Regions from separate parts of the Peribacillus sp. AS_2 genome, predicted to be linked through region 1. Evidence: predicted binding sites of a transcription regulator. Region 1 holds the regulator's gene; each other region holds the start of a gene.

The links. Region 1 encodes LexA, which represses DNA repair genes until DNA is damaged. Its sites were predicted from a motif close to CGAACATATGTTCG; they were not measured.
Region 2: OTG27_RS13820 (Y-family DNA polymerase) is a predicted target of LexA. The motif match lies at 3,473-3,486, and genes of this name have one in related genera.
Region 3: recA (recombinase RecA) is a predicted target of LexA. The motif match lies at 1,921-1,934, and genes of this name have one in related genera.

Annotation. Positions count from the first base shown of each region.
Region 1 covers NZ_JAPTGA010000009.1:198,681-206,748, forward strand. Annotated here, with positions in the region: gene OTG27_RS17400 (CotD family spore coat protein) at 1-86, opposite strand, end outside; gene OTG27_RS17405 (aminoglycoside phosphotransferase family protein) at 232-1,146, opposite strand; gene OTG27_RS17410 (hypothetical protein) at 1,304-1,600, shown strand; gene OTG27_RS17415 (N-acetylmuramoyl-L-alanine amidase family protein) at 1,664-2,353, shown strand; gene OTG27_RS17420 (LexA family protein) at 2,707-3,345, opposite strand; gene OTG27_RS17425 (helix-turn-helix transcriptional regulator) at 3,480-3,704, shown strand; gene OTG27_RS17430 (esterase/lipase family protein) at 4,436-5,968, shown strand; gene lexA (transcriptional repressor LexA) at 6,422-7,045, opposite strand; gene yneA (cell division suppressor protein YneA) at 7,200-7,511, shown strand; gene OTG27_RS17445 (YneB family resolvase-like protein) at 7,531-8,068, shown strand, end outside.
Region 2 covers NZ_JAPTGA010000007.1:4,290-12,357, forward strand. Annotated here, with positions in the region: gene OTG27_RS13800 (YqkE family protein) at 1-216, opposite strand, end outside; gene OTG27_RS13805 (alpha/beta hydrolase) at 347-1,249, shown strand; gene OTG27_RS13810 (iron-sulfur cluster biosynthesis family protein) at 1,292-1,615, opposite strand; gene OTG27_RS13815 (YolD-like family protein) at 1,831-2,163, opposite strand; gene OTG27_RS13820 (Y-family DNA polymerase) at 2,198-3,457, opposite strand; gene OTG27_RS13825 (C40 family peptidase) at 3,873-4,532, shown strand; gene OTG27_RS13830 (DUF3221 domain-containing protein) at 4,584-5,111, opposite strand; gene OTG27_RS13835 (SDR family NAD(P)-dependent oxidoreductase) at 5,261-6,052, opposite strand; gene OTG27_RS13840 (MBL fold metallo-hydrolase) at 6,075-7,043, opposite strand; gene proC (pyrroline-5-carboxylate reductase) at 7,745-8,068, shown strand, end outside.
Region 3 covers NZ_JAPTGA010000004.1:35,672-43,739, forward strand. Annotated here, with positions in the region: gene rny (ribonuclease Y) at 1-375, opposite strand, end outside; gene recA (recombinase RecA) at 729-1,775, opposite strand; gene OTG27_RS08065 (competence/damage-inducible protein A) at 2,124-3,356, opposite strand; gene pgsA (CDP-diacylglycerol--glycerol-3-phosphate 3-phosphatidyltransferase) at 3,380-3,964, opposite strand; gene OTG27_RS08075 (RodZ domain-containing protein) at 4,129-5,028, opposite strand; gene OTG27_RS08080 (DUF3388 domain-containing protein) at 5,046-5,837, opposite strand; gene OTG27_RS08085 (DUF3243 domain-containing protein) at 6,081-6,338, opposite strand; gene ymfI (elongation factor P 5-aminopentanone reductase) at 6,419-7,144, opposite strand; gene yfmH (EF-P 5-aminopentanol modification-associated protein YfmH) at 7,163-8,068, opposite strand, start outside.

The sequences.
Region 1 (8,068 bases):
TTATATTGAGTGGGCATTCTATGAGTTGGGCAATATTGTGGTGGACATTGACCGCCTTTCGGATGCCCCCAGGGCTTATTATACATGTAAACACCTCCTGGGTTTTTTTTTGAAAGTCATTATTAGTTTATGAAAATAAATGATAAAGGGACTGGTATAAATGCCTTTATCAAAAATTACGGGCATATAAGATCCTTCAATCATTTTCAAAAAAAATGAATAAACATTAATTTACCGCATTCGGTTAATCGCTTCACAAACAAATGACTTGTGTCTTTTCCGCCAGATATTTTCCTTGCTTTTTTCCAAGCCCCATTCGGGAAATGTAGATAACCGCAATGCGGCAAATAATTGCCAGAAGGGTAGGTTTGTAAAATTCACCTCTGGCATCATGGATTTATATCGATTGGTGAAGTCATTCATCGCTTGCATTCCAAAATGATATAAAATTTCGAGTTGACTATTGGCAAGATCAGTCAAAGGGTCCCCTAAACCAGAGTCTTCCCAATCAATTATGGAAACTAGTGTATCCTCTTTCCATAATATATTTCCTGGCCAATAATCACCATGAAGAATCACTTCCTTATTCATGGAGGGTAGCGGCATGGAGGATTTCAGCAAATCTCTAATCAAGCTCAAATTTAATGTTTCGTCCAGGATTACCCTATCTTTATTATTTAACATCTCGACATATGTATTTTCCAGTTTAGGCATGAATGATAAAGATAGATCTGCACAATTAACACGATGGATTTTTGCTAGATTGATTGCCAATTGCAAGATATGATCATTAAGATTTGAGGGGGTGAATTCTGACTTACCCTCAATAAACTCGATAAGTATGCATGGCTTGGAAAATATCTCGCAGGATTGCTCAAAGTAATAGGGCATTGGTACAGGCAAACAGGCAGCTTTCAATATCCCTAAGAGCTTGTGTTCAAATGAAGCAATATTTGGATTCCGTTTCAAGTCATTATCACCATGCTGACGAACGATCATTTTTACGATCCGCCCTGACGATTGTAATATTTCCAGTCCTGTCACATTTGCAGAAATCCCGCCCATTAATTCCCATGCGCGAATTAGCTTGTTTCCTTGATCCAACTTTTTAACTAATTGTTCAAACTTATCATATTCATTTATCATACAATCTCTCCTTTTAGAATCCCTACAATGTTTAGGAATGAAAGTTCACATGATCATTTTCTATAGCTTTCGTAAAAAATTCAAAGATTCCATTTAGCAATTTTTATAAATGAGACCAATATCTTGTTACACACGTTAATAGTGAGGTGTGCAGACATTGAAATTAGAAAAATATAAAGTGGAAACTACGAAAGGGACGCTACAATATAATAATAGTGGAAACGGCAAACCAAAAACCGATAAATTTGTGTTAATGTTGACTTTTTTAAATATTCCTCAATCTCCTTGTTCCTTAGATTATAGATGGCTTATTCTCCAAAAATTCCTGATGCGAAGTAAAAAAATAGAGAAAGTCTTTTTCAAAGAATTCCCCACCATTGGGCGAATGACATCATATAATGCCACTTCGCCTTTAGGGGGTGTTTTTTTTTTGAGAACGGCAGAATTTCTTTAATCCGATAGTTATGTGTACAAGCATTTGTTAATACGTAACATAAGATTAATAGAGGTGATAGAAATGGTGAAAGTATTTATTGATCCCGGCCATGGCGGTACGGATTCAGGATCGGTCGGAAATGGATTGAGAGAAAAGGATTTAACTTTAAACATTGCAACCCGAATTAAAGACATCTTATTGATAGAATATAATAACGTTTCTGTGAAAATGAGCAGGACCCAAGATACCTTCCCCACTTTAAACGATCGTACGAATGCAGCGAACGCGTGGGGAGCTGACTTTTTTCTCTCCATCCACATTAATGCAGGCGGCGGAACCGGGTACGAGGATTACATTTATACGTCTACTAACCAGATAACGAAAACGTATCAAGATCATATTCATTCAGAGGTCATGAAGCTTATCAACATCCAGGACAGAGGACAAAAAACAGGAGATTTACATGTACTCCGTGAAACGGACATGCCTGCACTCCTGACTGAAAATGGATTTATCGATAATGTTAATGACGCAGCAAAGTTGAAAACGTCATCCTTTATCGAATCACTGGCTCGCGGACATGTAAACGGTTTAGTTAAATGCTTCAATCTAACTAAGAAAAGTACAGCTGTATACCACACTGTCGTTAGTGGGGATACAGTATATTCCTTAAGCAATTCTTATGGCAGTACGGTTCAGCAAATTAAAGATTGGAACGGTCTTGACAGTCAGTACACCATTACGGTTAACCAGAAACTGCGGGTGAAATGAATAATTAATAATTATTTATCCTTTTAGAAGCACCACACAGTAAGCCCTTCTCAAAAAGAGAGGGGCCTTTTTGAGAAGGAATATACATGTAATGAAAAACTCTACATTCTGCCGTCCTGATTCGGTCCTTCCGTATGTAAGGTATGCCTTTTTTTTTATGGGCTGACACAAATTTAAATGGATTTTATGTAAAGACAAATAAAAAGACAATACTAAAAAGCACAAACCATGATGGCTTGTACCTAAAATGCAGCAGCAATTAAGTTGATAAACTGAAAGAATTGAATCTATGTATGGCTGCTAATTATTCATTTATTTTACTTTCTTACCGTAAGAAACCCTCGAGTTGGATATTAATCGTATATTTTAATGGCTTGAACCACTTTTCCTAAAATACGGACTCTATCATTTTTTATGTTATAGGTTTTTTCTTCATAAAAAGGATCCGTGCTGCAGGGAGTGAGTATGATGTTTTCTTCATTGATTCTCACTTTTTTGACCGTGGCATCGTGTCCATTTACCAAGACCACTCCAATTTTCCCGTTATCAAGGTAGGTTGTTTTTTCAACGAGAATCAATGATCCGTCTCTGAATTCTTTATTCATGCTATTGCCATTCACTCTAAGGAAAAAATATTCTTTATCCGATTTAAGCATCGAATTTAATGTCGGCATATACGCTTCTATATATTCGTTGGTGAAATTAGGCTCTCCAGCGGGGATATTTCCGTAGACACCAATTAATCTTACATTTTTTTCATTTAGGAATTCCATTCCAGGATTATTTCTAACGATAGGCGCTCCTTCAATGAGGTGGGATAGCGGTATTTCAAAACAAGTGGACATCATGCTCAATTTATCCATTAAAGGTTTATTCCGTCCGGATTCCCAAGCTGATACTGCCGTAGGAGCTACTTTTAATACTTTTGCCAAATCTTCTTGTGTCATTTTTCTTTCTTTTCTTAACATTTTAATCCGTTCACCAATGTGCATATTTCTTCACCTCTTACTTGAATATACACTATGAGTGAAAGTGAGTAAACGAAAAGTGCGTGAATTTTGCGAAAAAATGTTGGTAACTATACTTCAAGTGTGATATTATTTTTTTAGATAGGGGGTGACAAGATATGACAAGCGTTAAGTTCACACTTAAACAAGCCAGGAAGTATAAAGGATTAACTCAAGATGAAATGGCTAAAGTGCTGAAGATGGCCAAGAGGACTTACATTGACTATGAGCAATATAAGATTCCTTTGCGAATCGATAAGGCTTATTTATTTGCTGAATGTGTAGGATTCTCGATTGACGATATCATTTTTTTTGACCCTGACCTACACTTTAAATGTAGTTAAAAATTCAATTGAACCAGCATTTCCTCAACAGAGTGGCCATTTGAATCCATACAATCCTGACTCCCATAGGACAAGATTCAAGTAACGATGGAAAGGGGGAACAAAGAGGAAAGGGAAAATAATTCTTTTGAAGTTGCATAGGAGCTTCTGACATTAGAACATTTGTAAAATACGTGCATGGAGTAAAAGGTGTACAAATCCAATCTTCTTGTGCAAATATACGATTGTTACTGAGATTCCAATAATGACAGCCAATTGCCGTTAAAGAAAATTATTTACTTAATGTTTAGGGCGGACTTCTGAACACCATGAATAGGAGCAAATGGACAATGGCAAATTCGAAGGAAAAGTTAATCTGGATGAACAAGCCCTTATCCTATGCAGGATAAGGGCTTGTTCTCTATTTTCGTGAATTGGCAGCATTCCGTTTTCTCCAAAGCACGTCTTCATAAAATGAAAAAGACACATACATAAATGAATGGAAGTCAAATCTTCATACTTTTTCTCTATTATAAATGAAACTTCTTCTAGTTTTTTTCTCCCATCTTTATGAAGATAGCAGGTAATGGTATGCAAACGTACAATTATATACTAATGAAGGCTATGGAAGCTGGGCATTGGTAATTGGATGAGTTCAAAAAAATTCCAGATGATATTGGAGGAGATAACCCTTGAAAGGGAATGTAATCAATTATGTCGTTTTTCTTGTGCTCATTCTAACCATATTATTTATGGCAAAACCAGACATTTCCTCAGCAGGAAAATTGAACCCGCCCTCCGAAACTTTCAGTCCAGGGGATTGGTTTCTTGGAAGTATTCCTCCCAATCTTGATACAAACAAACCACCGATCGTGTTTGTTCAAGGGAAAAACGGCAGTTCAACCAGCTGGTATGGCGAAACGGATTATCATGGTGTCAATGATATGTATACCAAAGCGTATGAAGCTGGCTACCAAACGGTTTTTGTTCAGCTTCATGATTCAGCTGGAAATGGGTCAGTGAGCCAATATGCCAATGGAAGGCTTTTAGCTCAAATGCTTTCAGAAATCAGTAACCATTTCGGGGGCAAAAAAGTAAATATTATAGCTCACAGCAAAGGGGGCCCAGACACCCAAGCGGCTCTAGTCCACTATGGAGCACACCAATATGTTGGAAGGGTGATCACTTTAGCTTCCCCACATCATGGTTCTCACTTAGCTGATTTGGCTTATAGCTGGTATGCGGGCTGGCTTGGTTCCTTATTAGGTCAAAAAGATGAGGGAACTTATTCTTTACAAGTTGGTAAAATGGCTGAATTTCGTTCTGTCACGGATAACCATATCAACTCTCGTAAAAACTTGTATTTCACTGTGGCAGGTATGAACAGAGGCCCGGTACTATCAGCCTTATCAATGGGGGGACAATATTTATCATCATATGGGGAAAATGATGGGCTGGTGAATGTATGGAGTACAAAAATACCCTATGCAACACATTTATTTACGGATCCCAACTTTGATCACGACAATATTCGAGTTGGCTCAGCTGTATTTTCAAGAATTGAACCCTATTTAAAAAGCACATCCACCGCTGGGATTCCTGCATATCATGTCAATTATAAAGAACGAGTTGAAGATGATGTCATTACAACAGCACTCGCTCAAACCGTTCTGGGTGATGTCCTGAAACAAAATGTCTGGGTCGAACAAAGCTTCCATGTAAATGAAACTGCCCCAGGTAATATAAGCATATATACAGCCTCAAATGATGTCGAGGTTGAATTGATTTCTCCATCCAATAAAAAGTATTCACCTTCCTTAAAGGTTCATTCAGCCAAAAATGAAGCTTCCTTTTTTAATGGTGCAACCATCCAATCATTCTACAGAAATAACCTTGAAATTGGTGACTGGAAAGTACGAATGAAGACTAAATCGCCAAAAGACGCCTTCCTGTTCACAGCACAATTTAACGAAAAGAATCCCATTACATTAAGTATGGCCGGTAAAGTTAAGCAAAAAGATGCAAAATTTTTAATAAAGAATCCAATGAATGATAAAAAAAGACCAATCAGTACAACATTTTTGGTTCATCTGATAGATGAAACCGGTAATAAAATTAGTGAAAAAAACTCAATTAAGGCAATGGATACTGAAAATTTTACTGGCACCCTTCCAGAAGTACCTAAGTCAGGTGTTTATAATGTAACAATAGATGTTAAGGAAAAAAATGTGGATGGTACTGAAAGAACCCGGACGCTGATTCGTTCGGTCTATATTGAGAAATAACGAAATGCCTTCTCTTAGTTGAGGAGGCATTTTTTTGATGGTACGGGTAACTAGGGAGATGGTAATTCAGCCAATGGAAACAGCCAGGTCGTAATTACTTATTGAAGTATTAATTCAACGGGTCTCTGAAGGATATGGTTGGAGGTTTGTTATCAGGGGAAAATAAATATATGTATTTTTTTCCCTGCACCTGCAAATGGTTGTCAACAAGTGCAGATTCAACAGTGGAATGACTTGGTCGATCTAAACCTTATTAAAGTGATTTCAATGAGCTTTTTTCCAAAGTACATATTACGAGAAAGGCGATAGTAACTTTCATCCCTTATAAAGGATGTTTAAATTCGCATGAAACTAGATTCTATTAAAAAATATTTCAATATCTACTCTTCCATATGCATATTGAGAGAATTCTGGACATAAATTAAACAAACAAAAAAAGCGCGGGAAGCGCTTTTAGTGTATTTGTCTATATAAGCCTATTACTTTTCCAAGTATCGAAACATCTCGTAAAATAATTGGTTCCATATTTGAGTTCTCAGGCTGAAGCCTTATGTAATCCGGTTCCTTAAAGAATCGTTTTACAGTGGCTTCATCATCTTCCGTCATCGCCACGACGATATCTCCATTATTGGCACTGCTTTGTTGTTTCACGATGACATAATCTCCATCATGAATTCCTGCTTCTATCATACTTTCACCCATGATTTCCAGCATGAATACATGGTCATCATGTGGAACCATGCTTTCGGGAAGCGGAAAGTATTCTTCAATGTTCTCAATGGCCGTTATCGGCATGCCCGCTGTTACTTTTCCAAGTAACGGCACGTTCACGACATTGACTTTGGGAATATTGTTCGCTTCTTCCAAATTCATTATTTCAATGGCCCTTGGCTTGGTTGGGTCACGTCTAATAAGGCCTTTACTTTCCAGGCGGGATAAATGTCCGTGTACTGTTGAACTTGATGCAAGTCCCACTGCTTCGCCAATCTCCCGTACGGAAGGCGGATACCCTTTTTGGCGGACCTCTTCTTTAATGAAATCAAGAATATCTTGCTGCCGTTTTGATAGTTTTGTCATTTGTGCACCTCTTCCCCAATGTTCTTTGCTACATTATAGCATGGCCCCCATCTCTATACAAACATAAGTTCGAATTTGTTGTTGACTGAAACAAACGTTCGTATTATAATTTGATCATAACATACGAACGAACATTCGCTTTGGAGGGATTATCATGAAAAAATTATACAAAAATTATATTTATACGATTCTATTAGCGGGATCAGTATTCATCTTTTCAATTTTATTCTCTTGTACATTGAACAATGATCAAAAAAAGGATTTCCTTTCTATAGAAGTAGGCGAGGGTGACACCCTATGGGGAATTGCCGAAGAATATGAAGAATCAAATTTGACAAAAAAAGAATTCATTGGTTGGATAGAAGAGAATAATGGAGTCAGTGCAGATTCGATAAAGCCTGGACAAGTCATTGTCATACCGGTTAAAGGGGAAGAACTTGTCCAGAATTTGGCCAGTGAGCAGTAAGTAGTAAAGGTAGGGTATTATGAAGGCGGTAATCTATTGTAGGGTCAGCACCGAAAAAGAGTCACAGGAAACATCATTGGCAAGGCAGGAAGATGAATTAGTCAAATTGGCTGAAAAGATGGATGTGGAAGTTGTCTCCATTATAAAAGAACAGGCAAGTGGTTATGAGTTGAATCGGGATGGCATTTTTGACATGCTCGAACTATTTAAAACCAAAGAAGCTGAAGTGCTATTAATCCAGGATGAAACAAGACTGGGAAGAGGGAATGCCAAAATAGCCCTTTTCCATGTCATCCTTAAAGAAGATGTGAAAATTTATACGCTCTCACACGATGGGGAGCTGGAGTTATCGGATTCGGATGCCATGGTCATTCAGATAGTGGGCATTGTAGAAGAATATCAAAGGAAACTACATAATCTTAAAATAAAGCGCGGAATGATGAGAGCCGTTGAAAAAGGGTACCGTCCTCAAAAAAATCTTCAGAATCAAAGGAATTCCACTGGAAGGGACCGTATGGAGATTCCTATTGAAGAAATTATTAAACTGCGTGCCAATG
Region 2 (8,068 bases), on a different contig from region 1:
TTCGAATGATTTATTCTTCTCCCGCTGCTTTCTTTCTTCCCGTTTTTTTTCTTCTTCCGCTTCCCTTTTCTCTTGTTCAGCCTCATTAAGTTCTTTTTGCTTTTGACGAAGCTGGGACATGATATCTTGATTGATCATATCACCGAGTTTCAATGAAGATGAATCTTTATCTTGGTTTTTGCTTTGAGTTTGTTTTCGCGGCTGTTTCTTTTTCATCCTTAAAACCTCCTGGCCATTTATGAAATAATTATATCACGACTGCCGTTTTCCTCATCATGGTTTTCAAACAGTGTTTTCCCATTTCCCTCATGGTAAAATAAAGAAAATCATTCGAGGAGGTCCTTTCATGAAGAAATGGTGGTTTACACTGGCTGGAATCCTAGCGTATATCATCGGCGTCGGCCTTTATTTTTCCAATCGGATCATGTATATGAAAAAGAAGGAAGATGATTTTATCCAAAATCGTGAAATCATGGCTAAACGCCTGATCACGGAGGATTTTGATAATCTGCCTAAATCGGAAATTTGGGTATCGTCACCATCCGGATATTCCTTGAAATGCTTATTTATCGAACCCCATGACACCAAAAAGTGGGTGGTCATTTCTCATGGTGTGACGGAGAACAAAGTCAATTCGATTAAGTACATGAACATTTTTCTTAAGCGGGGCTTCAATGCGATCATTTATGACCACCGCCGGCATGGGGATTCCGGCGGCAAGACGAGCAGTTATGGACATTATGAAAAATTCGACCTGAAGGCCGTAATCGATGAATTGAAAAGACGTAAAGGGCCCGACCTTCATATTGGCATTCATGGAGAATCCATGGGGGCCGTAACCCTGCTTTTATATGCCGGAATGCTTGAAGATGGTGCTGATTTTTACATTGCCGACTGTCCATTTTCAAACTTCGAGGATCAGATCAAACACAAGCTCAAGCATGAAGTCCCATTTCCTTCTTGGACCGTATTTCCGCTCGGGCGTACGTTCATCAAACTCCGTGACGGATATTGGACCAATGAAGTGTCCCCAATCGATTATATGAAAAATATCCGAAAACCCGTGCTGTTCATCCATAGTGAAAATGACAGTTTCATCCCCGCTTCCATGACAGCGGAATTATATGCAGCAAAAGAGGGCCCAAAACAGCTGTACATCGCTAAAAAAGGGGCCCACGCTCAATCTTATAATGAAAATCCAAAAGAATACGAAGATCAAATCGATCAGTTTCTAAAAAAACTTGTCTGAGAAGAAAAGAGAGGGTGTCCACGATCCCCTCTTTTGCTTTAGTTAGATTTTATTAAAAAAGCTCATCCTCGGATTTAAGATTTGATTCGGACTTTTTAATTGAAAGCTGTTCGCTTCCGGAACAAAGTCTATTTTCATGACTTCATCAAGAAAAATCATTTTTGATTTCTCAACATATAGCGGAATTCCGTTCGTTTCCACTTTTTCGGTACCTTCTTCAGGTTCGTTGACCCACCATAGCGCCGTCACACCACTTACCACGCAGCCGCAGCCATCAGTATCATATTTCAACTGTAAATATCCTTCTTGTCCCTGTACCTTACCGGCTATTTTCCCAGCCGCTGTTTCCGTCCATTCAATATACATGATTGCTGCCTCCCAATGACTTTGTATTCCCCCATTATAAACGATAAAAACGTTTCTGTTAAAGAAACTGCCTCCTTTGCAAGCGTCAGCCGACACGAAAATCACTTTCTTCATTGACGGTGCTAACAAATGCCGATTCTCATACTCCTCCGTGATACCTTTCATCACGATGCCGTTTTAAAAGGCTGTCCCTTGGGGAACAGCCCTTCCGCTCATCATTCCATTATCCTTACATCCGCTATATCGGAAAGCCTGATATAGTGAGCCTGCTCAAACCGGTCAACGATATGAAGCTTTTGGGTGAGCTCATTATAATAATGGATCCTGCCGATTAACAGCTGATACCGGTTTCCTTCATAATGAGCAATCGTGACATCCTTTCTTTCCTCCATCGCTTCCCCCATTACCGCATTCATTTCTTCCAGTTGCTGCTCATCCAGGATGCGCTTCGTTTCATAGCCATCCTCCACCGCCCAATCACGGAGCATCTTCACATGTTCCGGCAACATCATCGATGTCCATTTGATACGGCCGCGATCACGAATCATTTCTTTTCCCTCCTTTCAAAGTCAGCCTTACGCCTTACGCCTTATGCCCACCAAGCAGCTTGCTTCGGTATACGGCTGTACCTGCTTCTGTATACGAAACGGCACGCAATAACGATTTGGCTCCATATTTGTGGCGGATTCGATCAACCGTGTAACTCAATTCTCGCTTCTTCCAGCGCGAAGCATCAAATAGAGTCAGCTGCATTTCATTATCATCCACAATATTCGAGAGTCTGACCTCTATGCTTCGAACCGTTTTTTGCTTATAGTTCTCATGGAAAAGCTCCAGGCAAACTTTATATAACTCCATCGTGATGTTGGTCGGTTCGTTAATCGAACGCGAACGATGGAAACCTCCGCCAAACTCATCCTTGCTGTAACCAATGCCTAGGCTCACCGTTCTTCCTGCCTTACGATGGGTGCGTGCCCTTCTTCCAACTTCTTCGCAAATTTCCAGCATGACCTGCTTTACCTCATGCTCATCCTTATAATCCCGCAGCAGGATTTGACTTTTGCCGAAGCTGACCTGCCCTTCGATGATCGCTGCCCCCATATCGGATAAATCTATTCCCCAGGCATGGTGGTAAAGCTGATTGCCCATAATTCCAAACTTCGCTTCAAGTAATTCAAGATCATAATTGGCAAGCTGCCCAACCGTAAATATACCCATTCCATGAAGGGTTTTTTCTACGCGCCTGCCGATCCCCCACATTTCACGAAGCGGGGAAATCGGCCAAAGTTTGCTTGGCACATCCTCATACTTCCATTCCGCAATCCCTTTATGTTTGGCTTCCAAATCAAGGCAAAGTTTTGCCATGAGCATATTCGGTCCAATTCCAATGGCACAGGGGAGCTGTAATTCCCGTTCAATTTCATCTTTTATCTTTTCAGCTATCATGCGGGCATCTCCCCATAAAGAAGCAGCACCATCGACTTTCACAAAACTTTCGTCCACACTATATACGTGAATCGCTTCTTTTGGCACATAACGGTTGAACAAGCGGGTGATTTCCGTAGAAACCCTTAAATAAGTCGCCATTTTAGGTTCAACGACGACAATCCTCGGGTCATTCGGGATCTCAAACATCCGCGAACCTGTCTTGATGCCAAATTCCTTCTTCATCTTTGGAGAAGCCGCGAGCACAATGCTCCCTGTCCTCTTCAAATCACCAACCACCGCCAAATAACAATCAAGCGGGTCCAGACCAAGCATGACCGCTGAACAGCTTGCATAAAAACTTTTCATATCGATACACATAATTGATTGTTTCGGCATCGTCCCATAATCCATCATTTCTTCACCCTAACAAGAATATATGTTCGCTTTATTATATTCATAACTTTAACCGAATATACGTTCTTATTCAATGGAAGTTTTCATACAAATTTCTACTTTTTATTGTAATTTCCTTGAAAAATATAATAGATACTAAAAATGGATAAAATACCAAATTTAAACTTAGTATCCAGATTGTTTTTTTTGAAAAAGATTAATTGGTAGCTTGAATAATTTTAAGTAGGTCCATATGCTCGTTTTTTTAAAATCCCTCCACCCTTTTCAACAGACTTTCGTCTATTCGGAAGCCAGTCTTAATGCTCATTTTTTGTAATGAAATTGTAACCAAAATTATGTCTATTTGTCATAATGGTATTGTAGGATAATATTGTTAAGAAATAATAGAGAGATAGATAGAGAGGAAATGAAAACTATGAAGAAATGGATCGCTTCAGCTGCTGTTGCATCTGCCATGATGCTAACCCCACTGCAAGCCTTTGCCAATATTGGAGACCAAACCCTCAGACCCGGAATGACACATAGTGATGTCAAACAACTACAACAACTATTAAAAACCAAAGGTTATTTCACATATTCAGGTTCACTGACTACATATTACGGCACCTATTCTGTATCAGCAGTAAAAAAATTCCAAAAAGCCAAAGGGTTGACTGTTGATGGAATTGCCGGCCGAGGCACATTTAATGCGCTTGGTGTTTATAATGTCAATAATACTAGCTTGATCAGCTATGCAAAAACCTTAATAGGCAAACCTTACAAGTGGGGCGGAACAACACCAACTGGATTTGACTGCTCAGGCTTCGTCTATTACGTATTCCAGAAATCTCAAGGAATTACCTTACCGCGTACAACATCATTGCTCTATTCCAATACAGGTTTAAAAGTATCTTCACCAGCTAAAGGTGATCTTGTATTCTTTGATACTTCTTCTGGAAGAACAGGAGTATCCCATGTTGGGATCTATATCGGAAATGGCCAATTCATTAGTGCCACGTCTTCTAAAGGAATAACCATTACGGATATGGATAATTCTTATTGGAAACCAAAATATTTAGGTGCGAAAACTTTATAAAATCCAGGACAAACAACCGGACAGAATTCAAAGTGATTCAGTCCGGTTGTTTTATTTTATATATAATATTTCATCCGTTACATCCTCAACAGTCACAATGAATGAAGAATCCAAGTTGGAACGATTCATCATTTCGATATTATAAACATGCTCTGAGGGTAAATGGACGACTTCGAGAACCATGAATCGCTGACTTTCCGCTTTGCTGACATGATCGAGAGCAGCAATGACCGCCCTTTGTTCGGCTAAGCTGTTTTCATCCGTCAAAACAAGAATCAATTCAGCTTCCGCTTTCCCAGGAAATGATTTCTTCACCCCGCCCCGGTACCATGGTTTCACTTTCATCCCGATTTCCAGTTCGGAATAATCAAGGTCATTACCATGTTGATCTTGAATATATGTATCATTGGTCACCTTATAGTACGTCCCTTTAATCAAAATCCTCTTATCGTCAAGATCCGTAATGAAACCTTCTTCCCCTTTATCAATGGATTCATCCATGTTCCAATCGGGGGATTGACAGCTGCCCAGTATAAAGGCGACAAATAAATATATATAAAGGTTTACAATCATCTTCATGAAAATCCCTCCTAATAGAAATAGACGGATTCCCAATGAAATAGTTACCCATTCAAATGATAACTTTGGTTAATTCAAAAGGGGAATGTCATCGACATTCCCCTTTACCTATTATTGGACCAATTTTCATCTGGAATCGAAAGACTAGCCTACTTTTTAAAAAATGCTTTTTTTCCTAAAGTTTCGGTGATCTTCGGAAACATGTTATACCATTTCCCAGCTAAATTCATCCAGCCAGGGAGATTGATTTCCCTCTTGTTGGTCAGCATCGCCGCTACGATTTTAGCAGCGACATCTCGAGGCTTAAGCATGAATTTTTCAACGTTCTTTAAGTATGTACCTGATTCATCCGCAATGTTAAAGAAATTCGTTTCTATAGGGCCAGGATTGACTGTGGTCACAAAAACATGATCTTCCATCAGTTCGAGCCGAAGTGCGTTTGAATAGCCAAGAACTGCGAACTTGGTAGAAGAGTACAATGTTGATTTAGGAGTGGCGATTTTACCGGCCTGTGAAGCGATATTGATGATATGCCCCGATTTTCTCTGCTTCATATACGGCAGAACCAGCTTTGTGCAGGCCATTAAGCCAATGACGTTGACAGCAAACATTGCTTTCGTTTCATTTAATTCCGTATCCTGCGCTTCTTTAAACGTGCCGAAACCAGCATTGTTGACCAACACATCCACTTGACCTATTTGCTCATGGATGTCATTAAAAACATTTGTCACCTGATCAGTGTCTGCAACATCAAGCTTATAGGCATATGCATCAATCCCATATTGGGTGATCAGTTCCTTCTTTAGCAGCAGTAATTTATCCATGCTTCTGGCCAAGAGGACGAGACGGCCTCCCTGTTTTGCACTTTGAATGGCAACTTCCTTGCCAATCCCTCCGGAAGCACCGGTAATAACAATAACTTTACCTTGTAACTTATTCAAAAAAAGCGGCCTCCTTCGAACATTAAGCGATTGAATACAGAATGACCCCTGATTGGATTTCTGTTTGGACTTCACCCAATTCTTCTAAATAGTCCAGCTGACCGACCGTTTCCGAAAGTGTCAGGCCCACCTCCTGAAGGTATACTTTCGGAAACAACTGCTGACACACTTCAAAGACAGATAAAGGCTTATCTTGAAGCATGCTTTTCACTTGCATGGCACGGTTATGCTGCCGATCGAATCTATATTGAATCAAGTCTGCAACTGCATCCCCTGCCACTTCAGATCCATGTCCTGAGTAAACAGTGGATATGGGGAAATCCAATAATTTTTGAAGTGATGCATTATATTGCAGTAACGGACGAGGCCTCATGCCTCCAGGCAGTAAAGGTGGTTCCATTAATGGGTTAGGTGAAATCTTGGCAAGCAAGTGATCGCCAGCGATCATGACCCCGTCACTTTCCCGGTAAAAAGATAAATGGCTTTGCGCATGCCCTGGAGTCTCGATCACTTTCCAGCCTGGAAGACCAGGAAGCTCATCCCCCTCAGCTAAATATCCATGCAGCTTCCGTTCACTAAGGAAACGGATTTCGTCGCGGTTATGGATCAGTTTATTTTTCAGCTCTTCTGCCACTCCGAACTTTTTGGCATAATCAAGAAAAAAACGATTATGGGTTTCAAGGAATTCATCACTGATAGTCAGCCAGCGCTGATTATTTTTGTGTCCATAAACCGGGATATCCTTTTCAAAGAAATCGAGTGCACCAGCATGATCGGGATGATGATGGGTTAAAATGATTTGTTCGATATCAGTCAGTTTCAGACCTAAATCCCCAAGACCGTTAGTCAAGGCTTCCTTTGAACGTTTGGTTTTCACACCAGTATCGATTAATGTTAAAGCATCCCCTTTAACGACATAAACATTCACATCACCCACTGCAAACGGCGTGGGCAAAGCAATTTTCGCAATATCTCCATTCCAATTCGCCATAATCTTTTCCACCTTAGAAAATTATATTTATATAAATCTTTCTATACGCTAAACAGGATTCTAAGTATAGCTATCATGTATAATTAACATTTTACATGTATTTTAAATCACTGTCATTATTTTCACATAATTCATGTCTACTTTTTATCGTCCATGCATATATTATCATTGACAGAGTACTGATATATCCTTCATAATCACAAGTAATTAAAGACGGCATGGCATTGATTAAGGCCAAGTAAATTTATGATGGCGTAAAGAGAGTGAAGCTCGGAATGTGCTGAAAGGCTTCATCGCCCCCTCATTATTGAACCTACCTTATGAGCCTTCAGGAAAACCTGACGTAATTCCCGCGTTAGAGGAATCAAGTGCAGCTTTTCTGTATTTATTATGGAAAAGTTGAACAAAGGTGGTACCACGGAAGCTAGACCTTTCGTCCTTTATTGGATGAGGGGTCTTTTTGTTTTTCATAAAGGCTCTTTTCGTAAAGATTGTTGTTTTTAAAACGAAACTATTTAAGGTTGATTGGAGCGGAAGTGCGAGACTCCTGCGGGAGCAGCGGGCTCACCGCCCGCACCAAGGAAAGCGAGCATCTTGAAGGGAAATCAACCACAACTCACTACCTGGTAAATAGCAACAAAGTATGTGAAAACAGCCTTCATAAAATGGCCGAAAATTCAAAAGAAAAAGGAGCGGGAAATATGAAAAAAATCGCGTTTATCGGAGCTGGATCGATGGCAGAAGCAATCATTTCGGGGCTGGTGACCCAACAGGTAATTGAACCAGAAAATATTTTTGTAACAAATAAATCAAATGATGATCGGTTCGTTTATTTAAAGGACCAATATGGTGTAACTGCAACACGATCACTGCAGTTATTAGTACAGGATGCGGACCTTGTCGTACTGGCGGTGAAACCGAAAGATATTTTAGAAACGATGCAATCAATAAAAGAATACATTCGTGAAGAAATGCTGTTCATTTCCGTTGTTGCCGGGGTTCATACAACAAGCTTGGAAGGAATC
Region 3 (8,068 bases), on a different contig from region 1:
AATATGCTGTTGTCTTTGGTTTAGAGAATCTTCTTTTTTCTCCAAAAGGCTCTCACGTTTGTCTAACGTTTCATCCTTACGGTCCAGATTCTCTTCTCTTTGCAATAACCGATTTTCTTGTTTTTGTAATTCGTTCCTTCTTTCACGGGCTTCCCGATCCGAATCGGCACGAACTTTATGAATTTCATCTTTTGCTTCCAACAAGGCTTCTTTCTTAAGTGCTTCCGCTTCACGTTTTGCATCCTCAAGGATGTGTTCTGCAGAGCCCTTTGCCCCTGCTATTCTACTCTCAAATTTTGATTTGTGAATAAAATAACCAACAACTGCACCGACGATTAGGCCAAGCAAAGTGAAGATGATTGTCATGGGTTCCATCGTTTCACCTCCCCTTGCTATGAACTTTTTACATAAAATGTTGAACTGTCGGCAAGTACATTGCACATAAATTCAATATACAGCACTTAATTTTCAAAATTTTAGTTTGAAAAATTGTAAAATATACATATTAATTGTATAGTTGAGAATTTTTATTGTCAAGCGTTTGTCCCTTATGTATCAATGTTTATTCAAGTTTTCTTAATATCAACCATCATAATGTACAGCATTCATTATGGAAGGAGTCTGTAAATCTGATTACAATGCCATTTAATCCACTGAAAATTTCGCATTTTTCTTAAAATATACATAAAAGGCCTAAGCGAATAAGCTTAGGCCTTTTCCAAATATCATTAATCAAGCAATTCAAAATGCTCTTCTGTTTCATTTTCTTCTGGTGGTAATTCATGCTCTCCATCAAGATTATAGTGATCTCTGATTTTCTGAGAAATTTCCTGAGCGATATCCTGATTTTCTTTCAGGAAAAGCTTCGCATTTTCACGGCCTTGTCCGACACGCTCTTCATTGTATGAATACCATGAGCCGCTTTTAAGGACGATATCAAGGTCTGCACCCATATCGATGATTTCACCTTCCTGTGAAATCCCTTGACCATACATGATGTCAACTTCTGCTTGGCGGAATGGTGGAGCAACCTTGTTTTTTACAACTTTGATTTTCGTTTTATTACCCACGATTTCATTACCTTGTTTTAATTGCTCCGCACGGCGCACTTCCAGACGAACAGTTGAATAGAACTTCAATGCCCGGCCTCCCGGAGTCGTTTCTGGATTCCCAAACATAACACCGATTTTTTCACGGACTTGGTTAATGAAAATGGCAATGGTATTTGATTTATTAATGGAACCAGACAGTTTTCTAAGTGCCTGAGACATCATCCGGGCTTGGAGACCCATATGGGAATCTCCCATTTCGCCTTCGATTTCAGCTTTAGGAACAAGTGCTGCCACCGAGTCAATGACAATAATATCTACCGCTCCGCTTCGAACTAACGCTTCAGCGATCTCTAGGGCTTGTTCACCCGTATCAGGCTGTGAAAGCAGTAACTCATCGATATTCACACCAAGTTTTTCTGAATATGCTGGATCTAAAGCATGCTCGGCATCAATGAATGCAGCCGTCCCGCCAGTCTTTTGTACCTCTGCAATAGCATGTAATGCTACAGTCGTTTTACCGGAGCTTTCAGGTCCATATATCTCAATGACCCGGCCTCTTGGATATCCGCCTACTCCCAACGCTACGTCCAATGCTAAAGAACCGCTTGAGATCGTTGAAATCCTACGATCAGTCTGTTCCCCAAGTTTCATAATCGAACCTTTACCAAATTGTTTCTCAATTTGTTTTAACGCCATATCTAAAGCCGCTTGACGATCACTCACTTAATTTCCTCCTCTATATTCAACTAATCGGCTGTCCGATTAAAGGTGTACTTACGTTAGCAATTATTCGAGTTCAAGGTTTGTACCCTGTCTCAAAACCTATCTTTACTATATACTCTTTTTACTATTTTGCCAAGCAAAAAGTCGAACATTCATTCGTTTTTTTCTTTCGGGATATTCTTTGTAAAAAAGCGTTTTAGCTTAAGGAAATTTCCATTTCGCTTCACTTACTCCCTAAAAAATACAATTTTATTGAATTAACTTTTTTCTTTTTTCCCTATTTTTCAAGAAACAAACTTCTAAAACCAAATAAAAAGCAGAGCTGTATTAAAGCTCTGCTTATGGCGTTTATAAATCCCTTAATAGGTAATGACAGCCGTATTTCACACTCCGAATACGGTTTTGCGCCCTGCTACCGGAAAGATTCAACTCCTTGAAATGAGTGTTTCCATCGCGATAGGAAATGCCAATAAATACTGTACCAACAGGCTTGCCTTCTTGTTCATCCGGCCCTGCAACACCCGTAAAGCTTATGCCTACATCCGTATCGAGCTTACTCCGGACATTAGAGGCCATTTCCATTGCACACTCACCGCTGACCACCCCATACTCAGATATGGTATCATCACTGACGCCGAGGACATTGGACTTCGCATCATTCGTATAGCAGACCATTCCGCCCTTGAAGACTTTACCGGCGCCCGGGATGGTTGTCAGCTGTTCTTGGAACATCCCCCCGGTCAAGCTTTCAGCTGCTGCGATTGAAAGCTTGCGGACCGTTAATTCTTTTACAAGTTCCTTTATTAGCGAAGTATTATCACTTCCATAATGGAACTTGCCGACCCTGCCAAGAATTTCTTTTTCCGTTTCTAAAATAAGTTCTTCGCATTTTTCTTTGGAAGGGCCTTTGGCGGTGATCCTTAACGTCACTTCCCCTTCGGCTGCCAGCGGAGCGATTGTCGGATTCGTTTGATTGACAAGGAGATCTTCAATCACCGTTTCCAGTTCGGCTTCACCTATACCGTAGAACCGTAAAACCTTGGAATCGATCCGTTCATGCTTTTCCAATTTATTCATGATCTTTTCATAACCATAACTTAAAAACATCGGCTCCATTTCACTTGGTGGACCAGGCAGGAGCATATATGTAATCCCGGATTTGGACAAAACCATTCCTGGGGCCATGCCATGATCGTTTGCCAACACTTCACTGCCTTCTAAGACAAGGGCCTGCTTTTTGTTGTTTTCCGTCATCGGCCGTTCCCGTTTTTGGAAGTAAGCTTCAATGGATTGCAAAGCTTCATCATTAAAAACGAGCTTTTTCCCGATATGGCGAGCAATCGTTTCTTTCGTTAAGTCATCTTTGGTAGGACCAAGCCCACCGGTAAAAACAATCAAGTTCGCCCTCGATTCAGCGATTTCTATAGCTTGTTGTAATCGACGGTCGTTATCCCCGACCACAGTATGGTAAAAAACGTTGATCCCCATTTCCGCAAACTGCTGCGATAAGAATCTTCCATTAGTGTTATTGATTTGACCTAAAAGAAGCTCTGAGCCCACTGCAATGATTTCTGCATCCATCTTTTCAAAACCACCATTCGTTTTTACTTTGAATTAACAAATACTTCTTTGTTTTTTATAAAATAATCCAAACCTGACCAGATTGTAAAGATTAATGCAATCCATAATGCGATATTGGCAAATGGAAGTGAAATGAGGGCAAATGGAAGGTTATGCAGCAATAAAGCCGAAATAGAAACAATTTGTGCCCATGTTTTAATTTTACCTAGCTGGTTCGCTGCAACCACTTCCCCTGTACCCGCTAACACCAAACGCAATCCAGTGACTGCAAATTCGCGACTTATGATCACGATGGCAATCCAAGATTGACCATACATTAAATCCAGATCAACCAAAACGATTAAGGCAGCCGAAACAAGAAGTTTATCTGCCAATGGATCTAAAAATTTCCCTAAATCAGTAATCATATTATATTTTCTGGCAAAATGGCCATCGATCCAATCCGTAGTGGAAGCAATTATAAAGAGGATGGCTCCAGCCAGGTGTGCCACTGGCAAACTGTATTCTCCCCAAGTCAGAGTCCCCCATGAAAAAGGAACGAGCATGATGATTAAAAATACTGGTATTAAACAGATTCTTGCTACTGTAATCTTATTAGGCAGATTCAAAACTTTTACCTCCAAAATTTACGCCTGCCATTCGGGCCTGCGTCTTAGATCTAAAATAATGCTTATATGTATAATTTAACTCAAAATCCAATCTTATATGCCGAGTGGACCATTTCCCGCCGCCTTACCATTAAATAGAGCAAAAATAGTCATCTATAAGATGACTATTCGGCTTTCGTAAATTGTATCGTAACCAATTGCGTATTCACTTCAGTCGGTGAAATGGAATACTCCAGCTTCTCATCATTCACATAAATCTCTGTTTCATATGCCCTGCCTATATTGATGACAGCTTCTTTTTCATTGGTGAAATCAATTTCCTGGCTTTTGTCCTTTTCGATAGTGCCTTGGAAAAGTAATTTACCTTCACCATTTTTTATGCCGACCCATGGTGAGCCTTTGGAGGTCACCTTTAATTTAAAAGTATCGGTATTTTTTAATTCATACGTACTATTTTTACCGCTGGAACTTGTGACGGCAAGATTTTGCTCTTTCTCTTCATCTTTGACTGCTGTATCATCTTCATTCTTCTTTTCAGATGAATCTGATTTTTCTTCATTCTGTTTTTGGTCTGCATTCTCTTCTTCTTTGTTAAACTCTTCACTTTTATTGTAACCCACGGCATCGCTTTGTTTCGCGTCCTTTTTGTCCTCGTTATCCGGATTACTCATATAGTTCAATACCAGAACCCAAATCAATACGGCCGCACCAATGACTAAAACCGCAGCCGAGATCTTCGGTAACAATTCCACTACCTTTGAATCTCCTGCCGGAATGGTTTTCCGGGATTGGACCCGTGAAAGCTGTTCTGGCAATTCCTCACTATAGACCGATGGTATTTCACTCTTATATTGTTCGAAAATCTCTTCTGAATCCAGTCCGACCGCTTCACAATATTGCTTTATGAATGCCCGTACATAGAACTTTCCTGGCATCATACTGTAATTTCCCTCTTCAATGCCAATGAGGTAACGCTTTTGGATCTTCGTTAATTCCTGCAAACCTTCTAGGCTAAGACCTTTGGCTTCCCTAGCTTCCTTTAATCGATTACCCAACTCAGTCAAATAAAACACCTGCCATTTTAAAAGTCAAAGGAACCAAAATCGGACCCTGAAAACTGGTCTTTTTGGTCGACAACTTCATATGTTATTTCTTCTTCAGGATTGTTTCGCAATTCAATAATATAATCAAAGTCTTCGAGGGTATACTCCGTATTTTGGACAAAAACATCCGGATGTTCGATTACTTTGACAGCATCAAGCCTCATTATTTCACGAATCAACTGCCAATGACGCTCATTTGCACGGCGAGTGGAAACAATTCCATCTAAAATGAACAAATTATCATTATTATATTCATCCTCAATAAGCTGGCTGCGGATAGTCTGCTTTAAAAGGGTCGAGGATACAAACAACCATCTTTTATTAGCACAAACACTCGATGCCACGATAGATTCAGTTTTTCCGACACGGGGCATCCCTCGGATCCCGATTAATTTATGACCTTCCTGTTTAAATAGCTCGGCCAGGAAATCGACAAGCAAGCCTAGTTCATCACGAACAAACCTAAAAGTGTTTTTCTCATCGGCATCGCGCTGAATATAGCGTCCATGCCTGACTGCGAGGCGATCACGTAATTTAGGTTCCCTAAGCTTAATGACCTTTATCGTATCCATCGTACGGAGAATTGACTCGAATCTTTCTATATTACGGCTGTCTTTGGCCAACAAAAGTAACCCACGCCTGCCTTCATCGACCCCGTTAATGGTGATGATATTAATGGAAAGCATACCCAGAAGGGATGAAATATCCCCTAATAAACCAGGGCGGTTGACTTGAATTTCATATTCAAAATACCATTCTTTATTATCCACGATAACACTCCTTAAGCCTAAAAGCTTTTACCCTAATCATGGGCAAAAAACTTATCCATCGTAAATTTCAAGGTCTGAACACTTTAATATTAATTGTCTAGCTTCTATAATATAGCATTTCGTGATAAGTTAAAAGGAAAAACCCTATAAAAGTATTCATTTTTATATAAGTGGACAAATAGTCATCCCCCTCGAATCCAAAAGGCCCTGTTAATTAATAACAGGGCCTTTTGGATTGATATTTTACTTCGTTCCATTGTTCTCGACTAACTTGACCATGACACTTGCCATGGCATGTTTTTCTTGTTCGCTTGCCACTGACCAAAGATCAGCAAGCACTTTCTCTTGCTCATTCTGGGGCTCAACCTGATTAGCTAGGTAATCACCGATTTCGTAAGCCAAGTTGTTAACAGCGCCTTCTGACAAGCCTTGTTGTTCACCTTGATGTAATCTGTCGCCTAAGAAGTTTTTCCATTGATCCCAATTGTCCAGTACAGACATGAATGGTCACCCTTTCCTTCAAAATAGTACAAAGATATTTTGTGAAGAAATTGAGGGAATTATACATGTCTTTAAAAAAATCATGTGTACCATCCGCCATTTACGCCTAAAATCTGCCCTGTTATATAGGACGACTTGTCGGAAAGCAAATAGTATACGGCCTCCGCGACCTCTTTGGAATGCCCCATCCTGCCCATCGGGATATCGCCTTTGATGATTTCCAGATCTTCTGCACTGAAGGATTCGAGCATGGAAGTGGAAATCGCACCGGGGGCAACGGCATTCACCCGGATTCCATTAAGCGATACTTCTTTGCTAAGCGCCTTGATAAAAGCATTTTGACTGCCTTTGACCATTGAATATAATACTTCACAAGATGCACCTGTCTGCCCCCAAATTGATGTGACGGCAACGATGGCAGCCTGTTCTTGGTACATAAGCTTTGGAAGCAGTTCCTTTGTTAATTGGAAAGGGCTCGTTACATGCAGCTGAACCATTTCAGTAACGATAGTCTCATCCATATCAGATATAAGCCCATAATAGCTATTGCCACTATTAAGGACGATTGCATGAAGGGCAAAAATATTTTCCGCCAATTTCTTATAGCCGTCCGGTGCAGCCAAATCCGCTTGTATCGGAATAAGTTCGACTTGATGAGGCTTCAGTTCTTCAATCAGGGCAAGTATCGCTTCTTCATTGCTGTTATAATGTAAATAAAGTGAGTAATTCTCCTCGGCGAGCTTTATAGCGATTTCCCTGCCGATTCCTCCACTGGCTCCTGTAATAAGGGCAAAACGTTTCCCCACTTTCACGCCCCCTTTATATTATTTCGGAAGTACCTGACAGACTGTCATCCGTTCATCGGATATTAAGTCCTTGGCGACCTCCCTGATATCTTCGATAGTTAGTTTTTCCAATACCGATACAACATCGAACAAGTTCATATCATTGAATGCATATCTGGTGAATTGATTCGCTATATATTCCGGCGAATTCAAGGAACGAAGGAAAGAACCGATTTTTTTCTTGATAGTCCTTTGCAAGCTTTCTTCATTCAGGCCGGTTCCGGCTTTTGATTTTTGCAGGATACCGAATAAAGACTCCATCAACTCATCAGGTTTGGCACTGTCCCCGCCAATTAACGCAAACCCAAAACCTTGTTCCTGTGTGTAATCATATGAGAAGCTTTGATCGATCAACCCTTCCTCATACAGCTCCTCATGCAAAGGCGAACTTTTGCCAAACAGCATTTCCAAATAAATATTGGTCGCCAATTCCCTTTTCAAAAGCTGTAAACCGGATTGGTTTACATTGATGGCCTTGATGCCCAGCATCACTTTTGGTGTCTGGACATTCATCCTTAAGACTTCCTTATCCTTGGCAACGATTTCCGGCTCTTCGTCAAATTTACGTTCCACTGCTGGTTGTTCGTTGTACCCTTTATCATTTTGGTTATCCCGAATCAGTTTCATGGTACTTTCGACATCTACCGGTCCTACAACAAATAGGAGCATGTTGCTAGGATGGTAAAACGTATTATAACATTCATAAAGCATATCTTTCGTAATACCTGCAATCGATTCCACAGTACCGGCAATATCGATTTTCACTGGATGCTGATGATACATATTGGCAATCGTCCCAAAATATAACCGCCAGTCTGAATTATCATCATACATGTTGATTTCCTGCCCAATGATTCCTTTTTCCTTTTCTACCGTCTTTTCCGA